3 regions of the Bradyrhizobium sp. 1200_D9_N1_1 genome follow, and region 2 is predicted to be linked to each of the others. Evidence: riboswitches for the same ligand, from Rfam matches in the RefSeq annotation. Region 2 holds a riboswitch; each other region holds the start of a gene.
What was found. A riboswitch is a leader RNA that binds a small molecule or an ion and turns the genes downstream of it on or off. The one in region 2 is predicted to bind S-adenosylmethionine.
Positions count from the first base shown of each region.

Region 1: another riboswitch for S-adenosylmethionine. It lies ahead of AB5K84_RS11810 (metallophosphoesterase family protein); the one in region 2 lies ahead of metX (homoserine O-acetyltransferase MetX).
Region 3: another riboswitch for S-adenosylmethionine. It lies ahead of AB5K84_RS41640 (O-succinylhomoserine sulfhydrylase); the one in region 2 lies ahead of metX (homoserine O-acetyltransferase MetX).

Region 1 covers NZ_CP197226.1:2,431,002-2,436,682, forward strand. Annotated here, with positions in the region: gene AB5K84_RS11790 (ABC transporter permease) at 1-39, shown strand, start outside; gene AB5K84_RS11795 (TetR/AcrR family transcriptional regulator) at 199-849, opposite strand; gene AB5K84_RS11800 (MFS transporter) at 1,057-2,397, shown strand; gene AB5K84_RS11805 (carboxylesterase/lipase family protein) at 2,415-3,923, shown strand; SAM riboswitch at 3,947-4,025, shown strand; gene AB5K84_RS11810 (metallophosphoesterase family protein) at 4,073-4,819, shown strand; gene AB5K84_RS11815 (hypothetical protein) at 4,900-5,058, shown strand; gene AB5K84_RS11820 (aspartate/glutamate racemase family protein) at 5,104-5,681, opposite strand, start outside.
Region 2 covers NZ_CP197226.1:8,482,587-8,488,267, forward strand. Annotated here, with positions in the region: gene AB5K84_RS40050 (NlpC/P60 family protein) at 1-777, opposite strand, end outside; gene AB5K84_RS40055 (alpha/beta fold hydrolase) at 993-1,856, shown strand; gene metW (methionine biosynthesis protein MetW) at 1,913-2,575, opposite strand; gene metX (homoserine O-acetyltransferase MetX) at 2,577-3,779, opposite strand; SAM riboswitch at 3,871-3,950, opposite strand; gene AB5K84_RS40070 (chorismate mutase) at 4,154-5,002, shown strand; gene hisC (histidinol-phosphate transaminase) at 5,035-5,681, shown strand, end outside.
Region 3 covers NZ_CP197226.1:8,792,098-8,797,778, reverse strand. Annotated here, with positions in the region: gene AB5K84_RS41650 (SGNH/GDSL hydrolase family protein) at 1-640, shown strand, start outside; gene AB5K84_RS41645 (SGNH/GDSL hydrolase family protein) at 653-1,636, shown strand; gene AB5K84_RS41640 (O-succinylhomoserine sulfhydrylase) at 1,763-2,950, opposite strand; SAM riboswitch at 3,025-3,104, opposite strand; gene AB5K84_RS41635 (2'-deoxycytidine 5'-triphosphate deaminase) at 3,185-4,321, shown strand; gene AB5K84_RS41630 (hypothetical protein) at 4,514-5,566, shown strand.

The DNA of each region.
Region 1 (5,681 bases), 6.1 Mb from region 2:
GTGCTGCTGGCGAGCACGCGGGGGAAGCGGAGCGGGTGATTCTTGTTCGTCGTCCTGGCGAAAGCCAGGACCCATTATCCCAGGGAGATGTTGCCGCACGAGCTGGTAACCCCGAGTTTTCGCCAAACTGCGTTCGGTGGTTATGGGTCCTGGCCTTCGCCAGGACGACACGGAATATTTGGCGCTATTCTCGCCGCTTTACCCCTTCGCCCCCAGCCACGCCAAAATCATCTCCACGATCTGCGTCCGACTCCTCGCCAGCATCCTGGGTTCGCTCAGGTCGCGGTCGAACAGGGCGCCGAAGGTGTGGCGGTTGGCGACGCGGAAGAAGCAGTAGGAACTGATGGCCAGGTGCAGGTCGATGGCGTCGACGTCGTCGCGGAAGACGCCCTCGGTGCGGCCGCGCTCGAGGATGCCGTCGAGCGTCGCGATCACGCTGGCGTTGAGCTGGCGCAGTTGCAGGTTCTGCTTCAGGTGCTTGCCGTGGTGGATGTTCTCGATTGAGACGAGGCGGATGAAGTTCGGATTGCGCTCGTCGTGGTCGAAGGTCGCCTCGATCAGCCGGCGCAATCCCTCGCGCGCGTCGCAGCTTTCGATGTCGAGCTGATCCTCCAGCGCGCGGATGCTGCGATAGGCCTCCTCCAGCACCGCGAGGTAGAGCTGCTCCTTGCCGCCGAAATAATAGTAGATCATCCGCTTCGACGTGCGCGTGCGGGCCGCGATCGCATCGACGCGGGCGCCGGAATAGCCCTCCGAGGCGAATTCGGCCATCGCCACTTCGAGGATGTCGCGCTTGGTGCGCTCGGGGTCGTTGGTGCGCTTCGATGGGGGCGGCATGCGCTCGAGCATCACTGTTTCTCTCGCCAGTTTCCACGGATCACCTTGAAGGTGAAGGCAAATTTCACCCGTCCGGGCCTGGATCCAACGCGTATTGCATAAACGTACTAGTTCGTACATTATTCCTCCAAACCAAGGTTGCGGCAACCAGAACCACAAAACGCGCGCGCGGCGGACCGCCTGACGCGAGCCGCACCGGACACATGGGGAGGACTTGCAATGACGTTGACGTCAACCGCATCGCTGCACGCGTCATCCGCAGCGGAGGCAACACCGGGCAAGCTGCCGAAGCGCGCCGCGCTGGTCAGCTTCGTCGGCAGCATGCTCGAATACTACGACTTCTTCATCTACGGCACCGCGGCCGCGCTGATCTTTCCAAAAGTGTTCTTCGCCAATGTCGATCCCTCGACCGGGACGCTGCTCGCGCTCCTCAGCTTCGGCATCGGCTACATCGCGCGCCCCGTCGGCGCCGTCATCCTCGGCCATTTCGGCGACCGCATTGGTCGCAAGACGGTGCTGCTGTTCACACTGGTACTGATGGGTGGCTCGACGCTTGCGATCGGCCTGTTGCCGGATGCCAAGGCGATCGGCAATGCCGCGCCCGTCATCCTGACGCTGCTTCGCCTGTTACAGGGCCTCTCGGCCGCCGGCGAGCAGAGCGGGGCGAACTCGCTGACGCTGGAGCATTCGGCCAACTCCAACCGCGCCTTCTTCACGAGCTGGACCCTGAGCGGCACCCAGGCCGGTGCGATCCTGGCGACGCTGGTATTCATTCCGGTATCGAGCCTGCCGGAGGACCAGCTTCTGAGCTGGGGCTGGCGCGTTCCGTTCCTGCTTTCCGCTCTGGTGCTGCTGGTCGCCTACCTGGTGCGGCGGACCATGCCGGAAACGCCCGTGTTCGAAGACATCAAGGGCAAGGCGCAAGTTGCGCGCTTCCCCGTCGTCGCCCTGCTGCGCGACTACTGGCCCGACGTGCTGCGCGTCATCGTCTGCGCGCTGATCGCGACCGTGAGCACGATGACCGCCGTGTTCCAACTCGGCTATGCCACCAGCAAGTTCGGCGTCGCGCGCCCGACCATGCTGTGGGCCGGCGTGCTCGGCAACGTCACGGCGCTGCTCACCCAGCCGCTCTGGGCCCTGCTCGCCGACAAGATCGGCCGCAAGCCGGTGTTCATCGGCGGCGTGCTCGGCTGCGCGGTGCTGCTGTTCCCGTACTTCATGCTGGTGACGTCAGGCAACACGATCGCGATCTTCGCCGCCGCGATGATCCTGTCCGGCATCGTCTACGCCGCGCCGAACGCGATCTGGCCGTCGTTCTACGCCGAGATGTTCGAGGCGCGCGTGCGCTATTCCGGCACCGCGATCGGCACGCAGCTCGGCTTTCTCGTCGCCGGCTTCACGCCGCTGGTGAGCGCGAGCCTGGTCGGGGAGGGGCAGAACGGCTGGGTCCCCGTCGCGATCTTCGTCGCCTGCTGCTGCGTGATCTCGGCAGCCGCTGCGGCGACGGCGCGCGAAACCCACACCGTCGACATCGCCGATCTCGGCAAGCGGCGCGCTTGAGTGAAGACGAGGCACGCATGCTGACCAGCGCAGTTCAGACCACGAGTGGCCCCGTCGTCGGCACCACGCAGGCCGGTATGCGTGCCTTCAAGGGCGTGCCGTTCGCAACCGCGCCGCGCTTTGCCAAGGCAATGCCGCCGAAAGCGTGGACGGAGCCGCTCCGCTGCACGGGCTACGGTGCTTACGCGCCGCAGCCGGGCCATCTCGATCATGCGGACGAGGCTGCCTGTCTCAGCCTGAACATCTGGACGCGTGCAGAGGCCGATCGGCCGCTGCCGGTGCTGGTCTTCATCCATGGCGGCGCCTTCGTCACCGGCGGCGGCGCCGACTATGACGGCGCATTCCTCGCCGCGCACGGTCCGGCGGTGATCGTCACCATCAACTACCGGCTCGGCCCGCTCGGATTCCTGCAATTGCATCGCCTTGGGCTCGGCGAGGCCAACAACCTCGCGATCTCGGATTCGCTCGCCGCCCTCGACTGGGTGCGCGCCAATATCGCGGATTTCGGCGGCGATCCTGACGCGATCACGCTGTCCGGCCAGTCGGCCGGCGCCTCGATGGTGATCGCGCTCGCAACCCTGCCGCAGGCCAGAGGCAAGTTCATTCGCGCCCTCGCGCTCAGCGCGCCCGGGCGGAACATCATGAGCGCCGATCATGCCGACGACGTTGCACGCCGCGTGCTTGCCGAGCTCGAATTAGCGCACGACCCAACCGCGATTGCCTCTTTGCCACTGCCAAAGCTCTTCGCGGCGGTGGAGCGCGTCAGTCGCAGGCTTGCGGACGAGACCGAACAAGGCACCGTGTTCGGCCCGGTGCTCGATGGAATCGTGATTCCGCGCGAGCCGCGGGACGTCTTCGCCGAAGGAACCTTGCGCGACATTCCGCTCTGGCTCGGCTCCTGCCGCGACGAGATGGTGATGTTCCTGAAGAGCACGCCGCCGGCCGCGATGATCCGCACCACCGAACGACAAGTGCGCGCCGCAGTCGGCGATGCCGGCTGGCAACGTCTGCTGGCGTATTACCGCGCCACAGCGCGCGTCGACGAGGATCCGTACGAGGCGCTGCTGTCCGACGCGTTCTGGCATCGCCCCATGGCAGATCTTGCGCGGCTTCATGCCGCGGCTGGCGGCGCGGTGTGGCTGAGCCGGTTCGACCATCGCCCGGCGCTGGAGCCGTTCCTGTCGCAGGGGCCGACCCACGGTGCCGACAATGCCTGCCTCTGGGCGCACCCGCCGGATTTCATCGACCGCCCGATCCTGAAGCGCAAGGGCGGGCCGATGACGCCCGAGGATATCGAGGTCGCCGCGCGGTTTCAGGCAAGCGTGCTGCGCTTCGTCACATCCGGCGCGCCCGACATCGCGGAAGCCTGGCCGCGGTTCGAGCCGGCCAAGGAGCCGCTCGCAATCTTCGGCCAGCCGTTCCACATTGTGCCTCTCAATGAAGGCGTGCGCTCCCGCCTGTGGGCGGAGCTGTCGGCCCAACGCGGCGCGCCGCAGGCTCCGGCCGCGCGAGCGAAGATCGGTTGATCGCAGCACCTTGGTCATGTAAGCGTTCGTCCAGCGCCGATTTGATCCTCAGCTTGCGGGCGCTTCTAAAAATGCAGCTAAAGAGACCCGCTATCCCTGCATCGTCCCGCATTGGGTGAATCGTCGGCCATCTCGAATGGAGAGGCCAAGTGAAATTTGCTGCCATCGCGGATGTGCACGGAAATCGTCCGGCGCTCGAAGCCGTCCTTGCGGACATTGCTGCGCTCGGCATCAACGAGGTCGTGAACCTGGGCGACCATGTTAGCGGTCCGCTCGAAGCGGCCCGAACGGCTGACCTGCTGATGGAGCGAGGCTTTCCGTCCATCAAGGGCGATCAGGACCGCATTCTCGTGGAGCTGTGGCAGGCCGGCACATCGGCGCGCAGCGATTTCCGAGAGCTCGAACGCAAGCATTTCGAGTGGATGGCAAGCATGCCGTCCACGCTCATGTATAGGGGGCGGGCGTTCCTGTGCCATGGATCGCCAGGGAATGATGCTGCGTTCTGGCTCGACCACATCGCGGGCGACGGCTGCCCGCGTCCGAGCCGGATTGATTCTATTGAGGCCGGCGCCGAGGGGATCGACGCCGAGATCATCCTGTGCGCACACACGCACATTCCGCGCGTGGTGCGTCTGAAGGATGGCCGGCTGGTCGTCAATCCCGGCAGCGTTGGATTGCCCGGTTACGACGGGAAGATGCCCGTTCCCTACGTGGTCGAGGTCGGCACCCCTCATGCGTGTTACGCAATTCTGGAGCATGCCAACAGAGGCTGGTCCGCGACGCTCCGCTACGTGGCCTACGACACCACGGCCATGGCAGCATTGGCGCGGGCCAGGGGAATGCTCACCTGGGCGAGCGCGATTGCAACGGGCTGGGTGCAGCGGGATCACCTGTAATCTGCTTCACACGCGAATGCGCCGAGTAACGCTAGATGAAGTGAGGCCTCGCTTCCGCGCGGCCCGCTTCGGAGCTGGCGATGATTGCTGCACTGGCAAGAGCAATATCCCGCGCGACGGGAACCAATGTCGATGTCGAGACTCTGAAAGTCGTCGTCATATTCTCGGGAGCGGGCCTGCTGCTCTCACTCGTTGCTGCAATGATCTACGGACAGGCTGTCAACGCCGCCTTATTTTAGGCTCCTGCGCGTTCATCGCGCGCCTCGCCGCCTGTCCCGGCTGGTTCAGCGCAGGAACGGCACGGGATGGGCCGCGCGATGGAAGAAGTTGATCAGGGTATTGATGTCGAACACCGGCAGACCCGACACCTCGGCGACGTCCCGCGAGAATGGGCACATGTTGGTGCACTCGAACAGGATCGCGCCGGGATTTTTGCAGGACGCCATGAAGGCTTCCGTCATCTCGATCATCTCGGCGCGCAGCACGTCAGTGTCCAGCTCTTCGCGGCCGAGAATGTAGGTTGCGGGAAACTGCGCATCGGGCTTCATGCCCTGGATTTGAACGAGAATGTCGTCCGGCGACCAGCCGACGCCGCGGAAGTGCCCTTCGTTCATGTGGTGGCCGCGTTCGGTGAAGATGCCGATGACCTTGCCGGGCGGCAGCATGGCGTGGATCAGCGGCGCCTGGATCAGGCTCGAGGTGAAGACCGGGATGTTCACGGCAGCCGCGAGCTGCTTCTGGAACGGCGCGAGGAAGCCGCAACTCGTCGTTATCGCTTTGACGCCGTCGGCTTCCAATTCGCGGGCCGCGGCGATGAACGGCTCGAGCAGGGTCGGATCGGGCTGGTCGCCCATGATCCTTG
Region 2 (5,681 bases):
CATCACATACGCATAGATGCGGCCGCGCGAGACCGGCGCCTCGCGGACGCGGTTGCCGTTGTTGCCGGAGATCATGATCGGATTTCCCTGCGCGTCGACGCCGGTGATGATGCCAACGTGGCCGCCCCGGCCGCCGCGCGACATCACCGCGATGGCACCGACCTGCGGGCCGGAGACACGCGTGCCGTAACGCGCGAACGAATTCGCCATGTCCGAGCCGGTGCCCCGGTGGCCGGTCTTCTCAAGCACCATGTTCATGAAGCGCGCGCACCACAGGCTGCCACGCCCGGTCGGGTTGCCGCCGAGATAGCGGCGCGCCTCGGACACGAGGCCCGATCCGCCGCCGAAGCCGCTGCTCATACCCATGTTGCCGGCGCTGCCATTGTCGCTGGCGCTGCTGTTGTTGACAGCGTGGCTCATGTTACGGGCGCGGCTCACTTTGCCGGCGCGGCTCACGTTTCCACCGATGGCCATGTCACCACCGCTCAGATAGCGCGTGTCACCCATGCCGCCGCTATTGGCGTTCGGATCGTAGCTGGCCTGCGTGTCCATGAATCCGCCGGCCTGCAACTGCGCCGCGCTGCGCTCGAAGCGCGAGCTGCGGGCCTGGTGCCGGTAATGATGATATCTGCTGGCGTGATGCGCGTAAGCGTGCCGCTCTGCGCTATGACGATGCGGCCGTGCCGAGGCCGGAGACGAGAACGCGGCGACCGCCGCGAAGAACAGCGCCAGCGCGACAACACAACGCGACAGGCGAGACGCAAACAACTCGAACATTAGTCATCCTTCGTTGACACCCCCACTTCCCAGCCGGCCCGTGCGCGGCCGACATCCCTCGGGCCGTTAAGCCGCCCCATGTGGCGAGAAAAAGACACCGTGCCGGTGAATAGCTGAGTTGATTTTGTGTCGGTGCCGGCCTGACGCTGCCGCATTGCGGACAACAGCATTAACTGCGATCCTCCACCTGCGGCTAGAAGAGAGGGAAACGGTTAATGCCCCACGCCACGACCAGGGACGACGTCCGCATCTATTTCGAGGAAGCTGGCCAGGGAACGCCGATTATTTTCCTGCACGAGTTCGCGGCCGACTACACCAATTGGGAGCCGCAGATCCGCTACTTCTCGCGCGGCCACCGCTGCATCACCTATTCGGCGCGCGGCTACACGCCGTCGGACGTGCCTGAGGGCGAGGTCTACACCTACACGCATTTCTACACCGACGCGCTCGCGGTGCTCGATCATCTCGGGATCGATCGCGCGCATCTCGTCGGGCTCTCGATGGGCGCTTATTCGTCGCTTCAAATCGGACTGAACGCGCCGCAGCGGGCGCTGTCGATGACGCTCGCCGGCGTCGGCTCCGGCTCGGAGATCGAACATCTCGACGCCTGGCGCAGGCAATGCCGCGCCAATGCCGAGCAGTTCGAGACGCTCGGCTCCACGGAGGTGGCAAAAGTCACACGCGAGGCACCGAGCCGGATTCCCTTCCTGGTCAAGGACCCACGCGGCCACGCCGATTTCTACGCCGCGCTGGCGCGGCACGATGCCAGGGGATCGGCGCGCACGATGCGCGGCTTCCAGGGCGGCCGTCCCTCGATCTACACCATGACGGACGCGATCAGGGGCGTCGCGACGCCGGCGCTGATCATCTGTGGCGACGAGGATGACCCTTGCGTCGGGCCGAGCCTGTTCCTGAAGAAGCATCTTCCGGCCGCGGGCCTCGCGATGTTTCCGAAGTCGGGGCACGTGCTCAACCTCGAGGAGCCCGCGCTGTTCAACGAGACCGTGGAGCGGTTCGTCACGCTGGTGGAAGCAGGTCGCTGGCCGGCGCGCGATCCGAGGTCGGTGGCGGCGCAATAGTTTACCCTGTCATTCCGGGGCGCTCGAAGAGCGAACCCGGAATGACGCCTACGGCGTCACTTCCCCTGCCCGCGCGTGAGCAGAAACACGCCCTGCTCGCCGAACATATTCCACACCCACCAGGGCAGGTTCAGCGGCACCGGGCGGCCATAGAGATCGAGCGCCACCGAGCGTTCCATCTTGACGTTGATCTCGTCGCAGAGCTCGACGAAATCCTTGATGGTGCAGAAGTGGATGTTGGCGGTGTCGTACCAGGTCGCCGGCAGGTTCTCGGTGCGCGGCATGTGGCCGCCGATCAGGAGTTGGAGCCGCATCTTCCAGAAGCCGAAGTTCGGGAACGAGACGATGGCGCGGCGGCCGATGCGCAGGAGATTTTCCAACACCACACGCGGCTGCCGCGTCGCCTGGAGCGTCTGCGACAGGATCACGTAGTCGAAGGCATCATCGGGATAGTTCACGAGGTCGGTATCGGCGTCGCCCTGCACCACCGCGAGGCCCTTGGCGACGCAGCGGTTGACGCCCTCGCGCGACAATTCGATGCCGCGACCGTCGATGCCGCGGGTCTCCAGAAGCTGGAGCAGATCACCGTCACCGCAGCCGACATCGAGCACCTTGGAGCCCGGCTTGACCATCTCGGCGACGAGCAGATGGTCGGCGCGAAAATGACCGGACTGTTCCGCGCTAAGGCCGCCCAGCGGCAGCACTTCCTGCACTGACATCCTAGCCACCCCTGCCGTTGAGTCCGCGCGCCTTGCCGGCCGATTCCAGGAAGGCGCGGGCGATGTCGAAGAATTCGGGCACGTCGAGCAGGAAGGCGTCATGGCCGCGATCGGTCTCGATCTCGGCGAACGACACCCGCGCGCTCGACGCATTCAGCGCATGCACCAACGCGCGCGATTCCGAGGTCGGAAACAGCCAGTCGCTGGTGAAAGAGACCACGCAGAAGCGCGTCTTGATGCCCGCGAACGCCTTCGCCAGCACGCCGCCATGGTCGCCGGCGATGTCGAAATAGTCCATCGCGCGCGTTAGATAGAGATAGGAGTTGGCGTCGAAGCGCTCGACAAAGGACGAGCCTTGGTAGCGCAGATAGGACTCGACCTGGAAGTCGGCGTCGAACGAGAAGGTCGGCAGGTCGCGGTCCTGCATGCGCCGGCCGAACTTGCGATGCAGCGCCGCGTCGGAGAGATAGGTGATGTGCGCCGCCATCCGTGCGACCGCAAGGCCGCGATGCGGATGGATGCCGCGATCGGCGTAGCCGCCATTGTGCCAGTCGGGATCGGCCATCACAGCCTGGCGACCGAGCTCGTGAAAGGCGATGTTCTGCGCCGAGTGCCGCGTCGAGCAGGCAATTGCCAGCGCGGAATACACGCGCTCGGGGTAGGCCGCCGTCCATTGCAGCACCTGCATGCCGCCCATCGAGCCGCCGACCACCGCGAACAGCGTGTCGATGCCGAGCCGGTCGATCAGCATCGCCTGCGCGCGAACCATGTCGGGGATGGTGATGACCGGGAAATCCAGGCCCCACACTTTGCCGGTCGCGGGATTGATCGAGGCCGGCCCGGTCGAGCCCATGCAGCCACCGATCACATTGGCGCAGATGATGAAGTATTGGCTCGGATCGAGCGGACGGCCCGCACCGACGAGGGTTTCCCACCAGCCGGGCTTGCCGGTGACGGGGTGCACATTGGCGACATGCTGGTCGCCGGTCAGCGCATGGCAGATCAGGATCGCGTTGGAGCGGTCCGCGTTGAGCTCGCCATAGGTCTGGTAGGCGATCTGGAACGGGGTGAGATCTATGCCGCAGTCGAGCGGCAACGGCTGATCAGCGCCGAAATGCGCGACGAGCGAGCTCGGATGATCCACCTCATGCGACCGCTCATCGGCACTGATCGCGGGACTGGATATCGACGTGACGCCAACCATCTGACCATCGACCTCGTTTGCGATCGGACTTCAGACCGCTACTTGCATCAGGCCATAAAAAACCCGGCCTGAACGATAGGTTCGGCCGGGATCGGAAGCGTCCCCGGCCTGTTTAGCGAGTTTTTTAACGTGGCTGCAAGCCGGCCGGCTCAAATGACCACGGAACAGGCAAAACTTAACGGCTTGGACGGTTTTCGTCAAGATACGGTCCTGATTGACCAAATTCGTCCCCGTCGCGTCAGCCGAAAAGGCCCGATTTCCCTTTGCATTTCTCTTTGCTTTCGCCGCTCCGACTGCCTAATCAAGACATCGACCGCGGCGGGTCCGACCTGATGGACCCGCATTGGAACGCCTCTCAACAGCACTTGCCAGATATGTCCCAACGTCCGCCCGCGCCACCATCGTTGCAGGAATTGCGCAAGGAGATCGACGCGATCGACGAGGGCATGCATCGCCTCCTGATGCAGCGCGGCGACATCATCGACCGCCTGATCCAGGTGAAGCAGACCCAGGAGGTGGGCTCGGCGTTCCGGCCTGCGCGCGAGGCCGACATGATGCGGCGGATCGTGGAGCGCCATCGCGGCATCCTGCCGCTCGACACGGTCGAGAGCATCTGGCGCGTCATCATCGCGACGTTCACTTACGTGCAGGCGCCGTTCGCGGTGCATGCCGACATCTCGGTGAGCGAGCCCGCGATGCGCGATTCCGTGCGATTCCATTTCGGCTTCACCGTGCCTTACGTCGCGCATTTCAGCGCGCAGGCCGCGGTCGAGGCGGTCGCGAAATCCAAGGGCGATCTGGCGCTGGTCTCGGCGACTTCCAGCCGCACCCCGTGGTGGCTGGAGCTGGAAGCAGAAGGCGCACCGAAGATCATCGCGCGGCTGCCCTTCGTCGAGCGTGCCGACCATCCGGCCGCGCTGCCCGTGTTCGCGATCTCACGCGTCGCCGACAGTGCCCTGGTGACGGAGGTGGAGACTTTCAGCGTGCGCGTCTCGGGATGGAATGCCGAGATCGCGCGGGCGCTGTCGCCGCTCGCCGACATCGTGGCGGTGCCCGATACCGCCTTCGATGGCGCCGCGCTGCTGGTCTCGGTCACGAGCGCGAGCAGCATCGACAAGATCAAGGCTGCCCTGATCGAGGCGGGGGCCTCGGTGCGCTCCACGGCCCTCGTCGGCAGCCACGCGACGCGCTATACGGTGCCCCCGACCGGGTCGAAATCGTAAGTTACGAGCCGCCTGCCATTCCGGAGTTGAAGATGTCCTGCCCCGTGCCGAACCCCGGCATTCTCGATATTGCGCCCTACACGCCCGGCAAGAGCCCGGTGCCGGAGCCGGGCCGCAAGGTGTTCAAGCTCTCGGCCAACGAGACGCCGTTCGGCCCCTCACCCAAGGCGATCGAGGCCTTCAAGAAGGTGGCTGATCATCTGGAAGACTATCCGGAAGGCACCTCGCGGGTGCTGCGCGAAGCCATCGGCCGCACCTTCGGCCTCGACCCCAACCGCATCATCTGCGGCGCCGGCTCTGACGAGATCCTCAACCTGCTCGCCCACACCTATCTCGGCCAGGGCGACGAGGCGATCTCCACCACCCACGGCTTCCTGGTCTACCCGATCGCCACCATGGCGGTCGGCGCCAGGAACGTCATTGCACAGGAGAAGAACCTCACCTGCGACGTCGACGCCATCCTCAAGGCCGTGACGCCGAAGACGAAGCTGGTGTGGCTCGCCAATCCGAACAACCCGACCGGCACCTATATTCCGTTCGACGAGGTCAAGCGCCTGCGCGCCGGCCTGCCCTCGCACGTGCTGCTGGTGCTGGACGCCGCCTATTGCGACTACGTCTCGCGCAACGATTACGAGATGGGCATCGAGCTCGTCGCCACCACCGAGAACACCGTGGTGAC
Region 3 (5,681 bases), 310 kb from region 2:
AAGCCAGCTTCCCAAGGTCGCCGACGCCATCAAGGCCGGCAAACCGCTCGAAATCCTGGTCATCGGCAGCCGTTCGACCACGATTCCGGCCTCCGAGGACGCTTCCTATCCGGCACGCATGCAGGTCATTTTGAAGGACAAGCTGTCGCCATCGGAAGTTGTGCACGTCTCCGTAGAAATACAGAGCAAGAAGACGGCAGAGGAGGCGGCCGCCAGCTTCGTTAAGCTGATGGAAGCAAAAAGGCCTACTTTGGTCATCTGGCAGACCGGGACCGTGGATGCTATCCGAGCAATCGATCCCGACGATTTTCGCGGTGCGGTGACCGGAGGGGTTTCCGCATTGCAAAATGCAGGGGCTGACGTCGTGTTGATGAACTTGCAGTACAGCCCGCGTACCGAAACCATGATCTCGGTGCCGCCCTATCTCGACAATATGCGGGTGGTGGCACAGGAGCACGACATCCCGCTGTTCGACCGTTTCGCGATCATGCGGCAGTGGAATGATCAGGGTCAGTTCGACCTGTTCAGCCCGTCCCGCGGGCCTGAGCTCGCGAAACAGGTCCACGATTGCCTTGGCCGGGCGTTGGCACAGTTCGTGATCGACGCAGCCCATCTGGGGCCGGCCCAGCAGCAAAATTGAGGTCTAGTGTTAATGAGTTCTATCCGCCCTTTTTGCCTGACGTCATGGCTGGCTGCACCCGTGGCGGCGGCGCTGCTGTTGCTGACTCCTGTTTCGCAGTCGCGCGCGCAGGCGCAGGCAACGCCCGCGCCCGCGCAGGCCGCTAATCCCGCTCCGGCATCGCCCTCCCAGACCACCGTCGCCGCGACGTCTCCCGAACAGCGCAGCATCACCGCGCGCGCCATCGACAAGGTGAAGCAGGTCGCGAAATCCGCCGGTGATGTCTTCAACCGCGTCCCCTGCCTGCCGCCGAAGGGCGGCGCGAAGGCGATGGGGTCGCTGCCGCATGTCGCAAGCAAGCTCGTCGCCGGCAAGCCTGTCGTGATCGTCGCGTTCGGCTCGTCGTCGACCGCCGGCTACGGCGCAAGCTCGCCCGATTTCAATTATCCGAACCGTCTTGCGGCGCAGCTGCGCCGGCAATATCCGACCGCGGACATCACCGTCATCAATGCCGGCGTCGGCGGCGAGGACGCGCCCGAGATGATGAAGCGCCTCCAGAAGGAGGTGATCGACGTGCATCCGGACATGGTGATCTGGCAGGTCGGCACCAACGCCGTGCTGCGCAATCTCGATCCCGGCGACACCGCCAAGATGGTCGAGGACGGCATCGCCCGCATCCAGGCCGCCGGCGGTGCCGATATCGTGCTGGTCGATCCGCAATATTCGCCGGCCGTCAACCAGCGCAAGGAGAGTGCCGGCAAGATGGTGAAGCTGCTCGGCAAGGTCGCCGAGCTCCGTCACGTCGGCATCTTCCCGCGCTTCGAGGTGATGCGCGACTGGCACGAGAATCAATCGATCCCGGTCGAGAGCTTCGTGATTGCCGACGGCCTGCATATGAACGATTGGGGCTACGCCTGCTTTGCCCAGCTCCTCGGCGACGACATCATCCGCTCCGTCGGCCAGATCAAGCTCGGGGTCAACGTGCCCGGGGACGTGCGGGCGTACCGGCCGATGTAGTTCGGCTGCGTAGCCGTAGGGTGGGCAAAGGCGCGCTCTTCGCGCGCCGTGCCCACCATCTATCGCCAGCTCGGTGGTGAATGGTGGGCACGCTTCGCTTTGCCCACCCTACGGAGCTCGATCGCCTCACGCCTTCTCCAGCGCCGCCGTCAGATCCTCGATCAGATCGTCCGCATGCTCCAGCCCCGCGGAGAAGCGGATGAAGCCCTCGCTGATGCCGAGCGCGGCGCGGTCTTCCGGCTTCAGGCGCTGATGCGTCGTGGTCGCCGGATGGGTGACGAGGCTCTTGGCGTCGCCGAGATTGTTCGAGATCTTCGCAAGCTTGAGCTCGTTGAGCACGCGGAACGCGGCCGCCTTGCCGCCCTTGACCTCGAAGCCGACCAGCGTCGAGCCGCCGCGCATCTGCTTCTTCACCAGCGCTGCCTGCGGATGATCGGCGCGGCCGGGATAGATCAATCGCGAGATCTTCGGATGGCCGGCCAGCACTTCCGCAACGCTTGCCGCGGTGTCGGTCTGCGCGCGCACGCGCACGGCCAGCGTCTCCAGGCCCTTAAGCAAGACCCAGGCGTTGAACGGCGAGATCGACGGCCCGGTCTGGCGCATGAAATTGTGGAGGTGCTCGGCGACGAAGGCTTCCGACGACAGGATGATGCCGCCGAGGCAGCGGCCCTGGCCGTCGATGTGCTTGGTCGCGGAATAGACCACGACGTCGGCCCCGAGCGCGAGCGGGCTCTGCCAGATCGGCGTCGCAAACACGTTGTCGACGACGAGCCGCGCGCCGCCCTTGTGCGCGATCTCGGCGATGCCGGGGATGTCGAGCACGTCGAGCGTCGGGTTGGTCGGGCTCTCCAGGAAGAACGTCTTGGTGTTCGGCCGCAAGGCCCGCTGCCACTGGTCGAGATCGAGGCCGTCGACCAGCGTGGTTTCGATGCCGTAGCGCGGCAACAGATCCTGAATGACGTAGAGGCACGAGCCGAACAGCGCGCGGGAGGCGACCACGTGGTCGCCGGTCTTCAGCGGCGCCAGGATCGCGGTCGTCACAGCGGCCATGCCGGTCGCCGCCGAACGCGCCGCTTCGGCGCCTTCTAGCTCGATCATGCGGCGCTCGAACATCGAGATGGTCGGGTTCGAATAACGCGAATAGATGAAGCCGGGATCCTCGCCCTTGAACCGCGCCTCGCACTCCTCGGCGCTGTTGTAGACGTAGCCCTGGGTCAGGAACAGCGCCTCCGACGTCTCGCCGAATTGCGAGCGCAGGGTGCCGGAATGGACCAGGCGGGTTTCGGGACGGTAAGTGGCAGGCGACTTCGACATAGGTACCTCCGACATGACCGTCTCGTCGAAAACGGTCACAAAAAAACCGGCCTGGATATATCCACGGGCCGGGATCACAGAGGTCCCCGGCCTGTTTAGCGACTTATTTAACGTGGCTGCAAGCCGGCCGGCTCAAATCACCACGGGATAAGTGATGCTCATATTCCGCAATGGCCTTTCCGTCAAGGCGTCCATCGGATAGCCGTAAAAGGCTAGTATTTCCCGCACGTCCGGATGCGTTTGACCCCTGACGAGGACCCCCGGTTGAGCTTCACGATCGCCGCCGACGCCAATGGTATCCTGCCCGACCGCATGATCGCGGCGATGGCGGAGGCGGGCCTCATCCTGCCCGCATACGATTTCGTCGAAAGCCAGATCCAGCCGGCGAGCCTCGACCTCCGCCTCGGTGACATCGCCTATCGCGTCCGCGCCAGCTTCCTGCCTGGTCCCGGCGCCACGGTGGCCGAGCGCATCGACGAATTGAAGCTGCACGAGTTCAGCCTTGCCGACGGCGCGGTGCTGGAAACCAACTGCGTCTACATCGTGCCGCTGCTCGAGAGCCTGGCGCTGCCGCCGGAGATCGTCGCGGCTGCGAACCCCAAGAGCTCCACCGGCCGCCTCGACGTCTTCACCCGCGTGATCGCCGACGGCACCCGCCGCTTCGACATGATCGGCGCCGGCTATCACGGCCCGCTCTATGCCGAGATCAGCCCGAAGACATTTCCGGTGCTGGTGCGCGAGGGCTCGCGCCTGTCGCAGGTGCGCTTCCGCACCGGTGACGCCATCCTCAATGCCGACGAGCTCGATGCGCTGCATGCGTCCGAGCGCCTCGTCGACATCGACGATGCCGATCTGGCCGGCGGCGTCGCCGTCTCCGTCGATCTCTCCGGCGAGAAGGCGAGCGGCTTCGTCGGCTACCGTGCCAAGCGCCACACCGGCGTCGTCGATGTCGATCGCCGCTCCGGCTATTCCGTCGAGGACTTCTGGGAGCCGATCTCGGCCCGGCCCGACGGCAGCCTGATCCTCGATCCCGGCGAGTTCTACATCCTCGCCTCGAAAGAGGCCGTGCAGGTGCCACCCGACTTTGCAGCCGAGATGGTGCCCTTTGATCCGCTGGTCGGCGAATTCCGCGTGCACTATGCCGGCTTCTTCGATCCCGGCTTCGGCTATGCCGGTGCCGGCGGGTTGGGATCGCGCGCCGTGCTGGAGGTGCGCTCGCGCGAGGTGCCGTTCATCCTCGAGCACGGCCAGATCGTTGGCCGCCTCGTCTACGAGAAGATGCTCGCCCGCCCCGACGCGATGTACGGCCAACGCATCGGCTCGAACTACCAGGCGCAGGGCTTGAAGCTCTCGAAACATTTTCGGGTGTAGCGACATCTCCAACTGTCATGCCCCGGCTCGACCGGGGCATCCAGTACGCCGCGGCGTCTCGATTCAATCATAACTGTCTCTGGAATACTGGATCGCCCGGTCTTCGCCGGGCGATGACACCGAGTCTGTGGCTGGTTGCGCCGCCCCAGCCGCGATGACACACTCCCGTAAAACAACAAGCCGGGAGCGAACATGACCGCCGCAGCTGACTCCGCGCAGGAAGCCCAATGGAAGCGCTGGCGCGCGGTCGCCGATCTCTATCACGCCTATTTCACCGGCCTTATCCTCACCGTCGTCACGCGGCGCGGCACCGCGGATGCCGCGGAGTTCGTCTTCCGCGTGTTCCGCCGTCAGCAGCAGGAGCGCTTCCTGCCGGGGCTGGAAAAGCTCGGGCTCAGCCATCTGCCGCCGGCGGTCGCGGCTGCGCAATATCACTACCTCTCCAACTGGCTCGGCGGCGTGCATGTCGAATACATGTATGAGAGCGACGTCAAGGCCTGGATCCGCTATCCGCCGCCGCGCTGGATCTGGAAGGGCACCGCGATCTGCGGCGTGCCGGGCGAAGTCTCACGCGCGATGCTGCGCGGCTGGCACGCCAATAACGGGGTTGCGCTCGGAGATCTTCACCTCGGCTTCGTCTGCACCAAGCAGAGCGTCGACGGCCAGGACGGGCTCGAAGGCTATTATCATCAATACGACCATCCGCTCGAACTCGACCAGCGCCTGGTGTTCGCGCGGCATCTGGAAGCGCCGCCGTTCGATGCGAAGACCGCGCCGGCGCTGCCGGTCGCGAGCTGGCCGAAACCGCGGCTTGAAAAAGCCTATCGCAACTATGCGATGGAATATGTCCGCACCGCCGCGCCCGTGATGGTGCAGCTGTTCGGCCCGGAGGACGCCGGTTATCTGCTGCATCTCACCGGCAAGCTGATCGGGATGCAGTATTTCGACGAGGCCGCGGCCGCACTCGCGACGAGCCGCGGCGGCGCGAGGGAATTCGCATCGTTCCTGAACGCGCTGTTCGCTGCCCAGGACGACAATGCTGAGATGACGCAGTCCGAAGGCACCTTCGAAATCCGCCAGCAGAGCTGGAAGCTGATGGACGACGTCGCTGATTGTCACCGCGCCTGCGCCAAGGTGCTGGAGGGATTGTTCGAGGGATTGGCTGCCGGCTGCGGCCGGCATATCGGCATCCGCATGCGCCCGGCCGCAGGCGGCCGTCCGCCGCTGGTCTGGACGATTGGGTGACGAGAACGGCGCGGCCACTTCGCCTCTCCCCGCGTGCGGGGAGAGGCCGGATTGCATCGAAGATGCAATCCGGGTGAGGGGGACTCTCCGCGAGTCCAACTCGCATCGTTTTCGC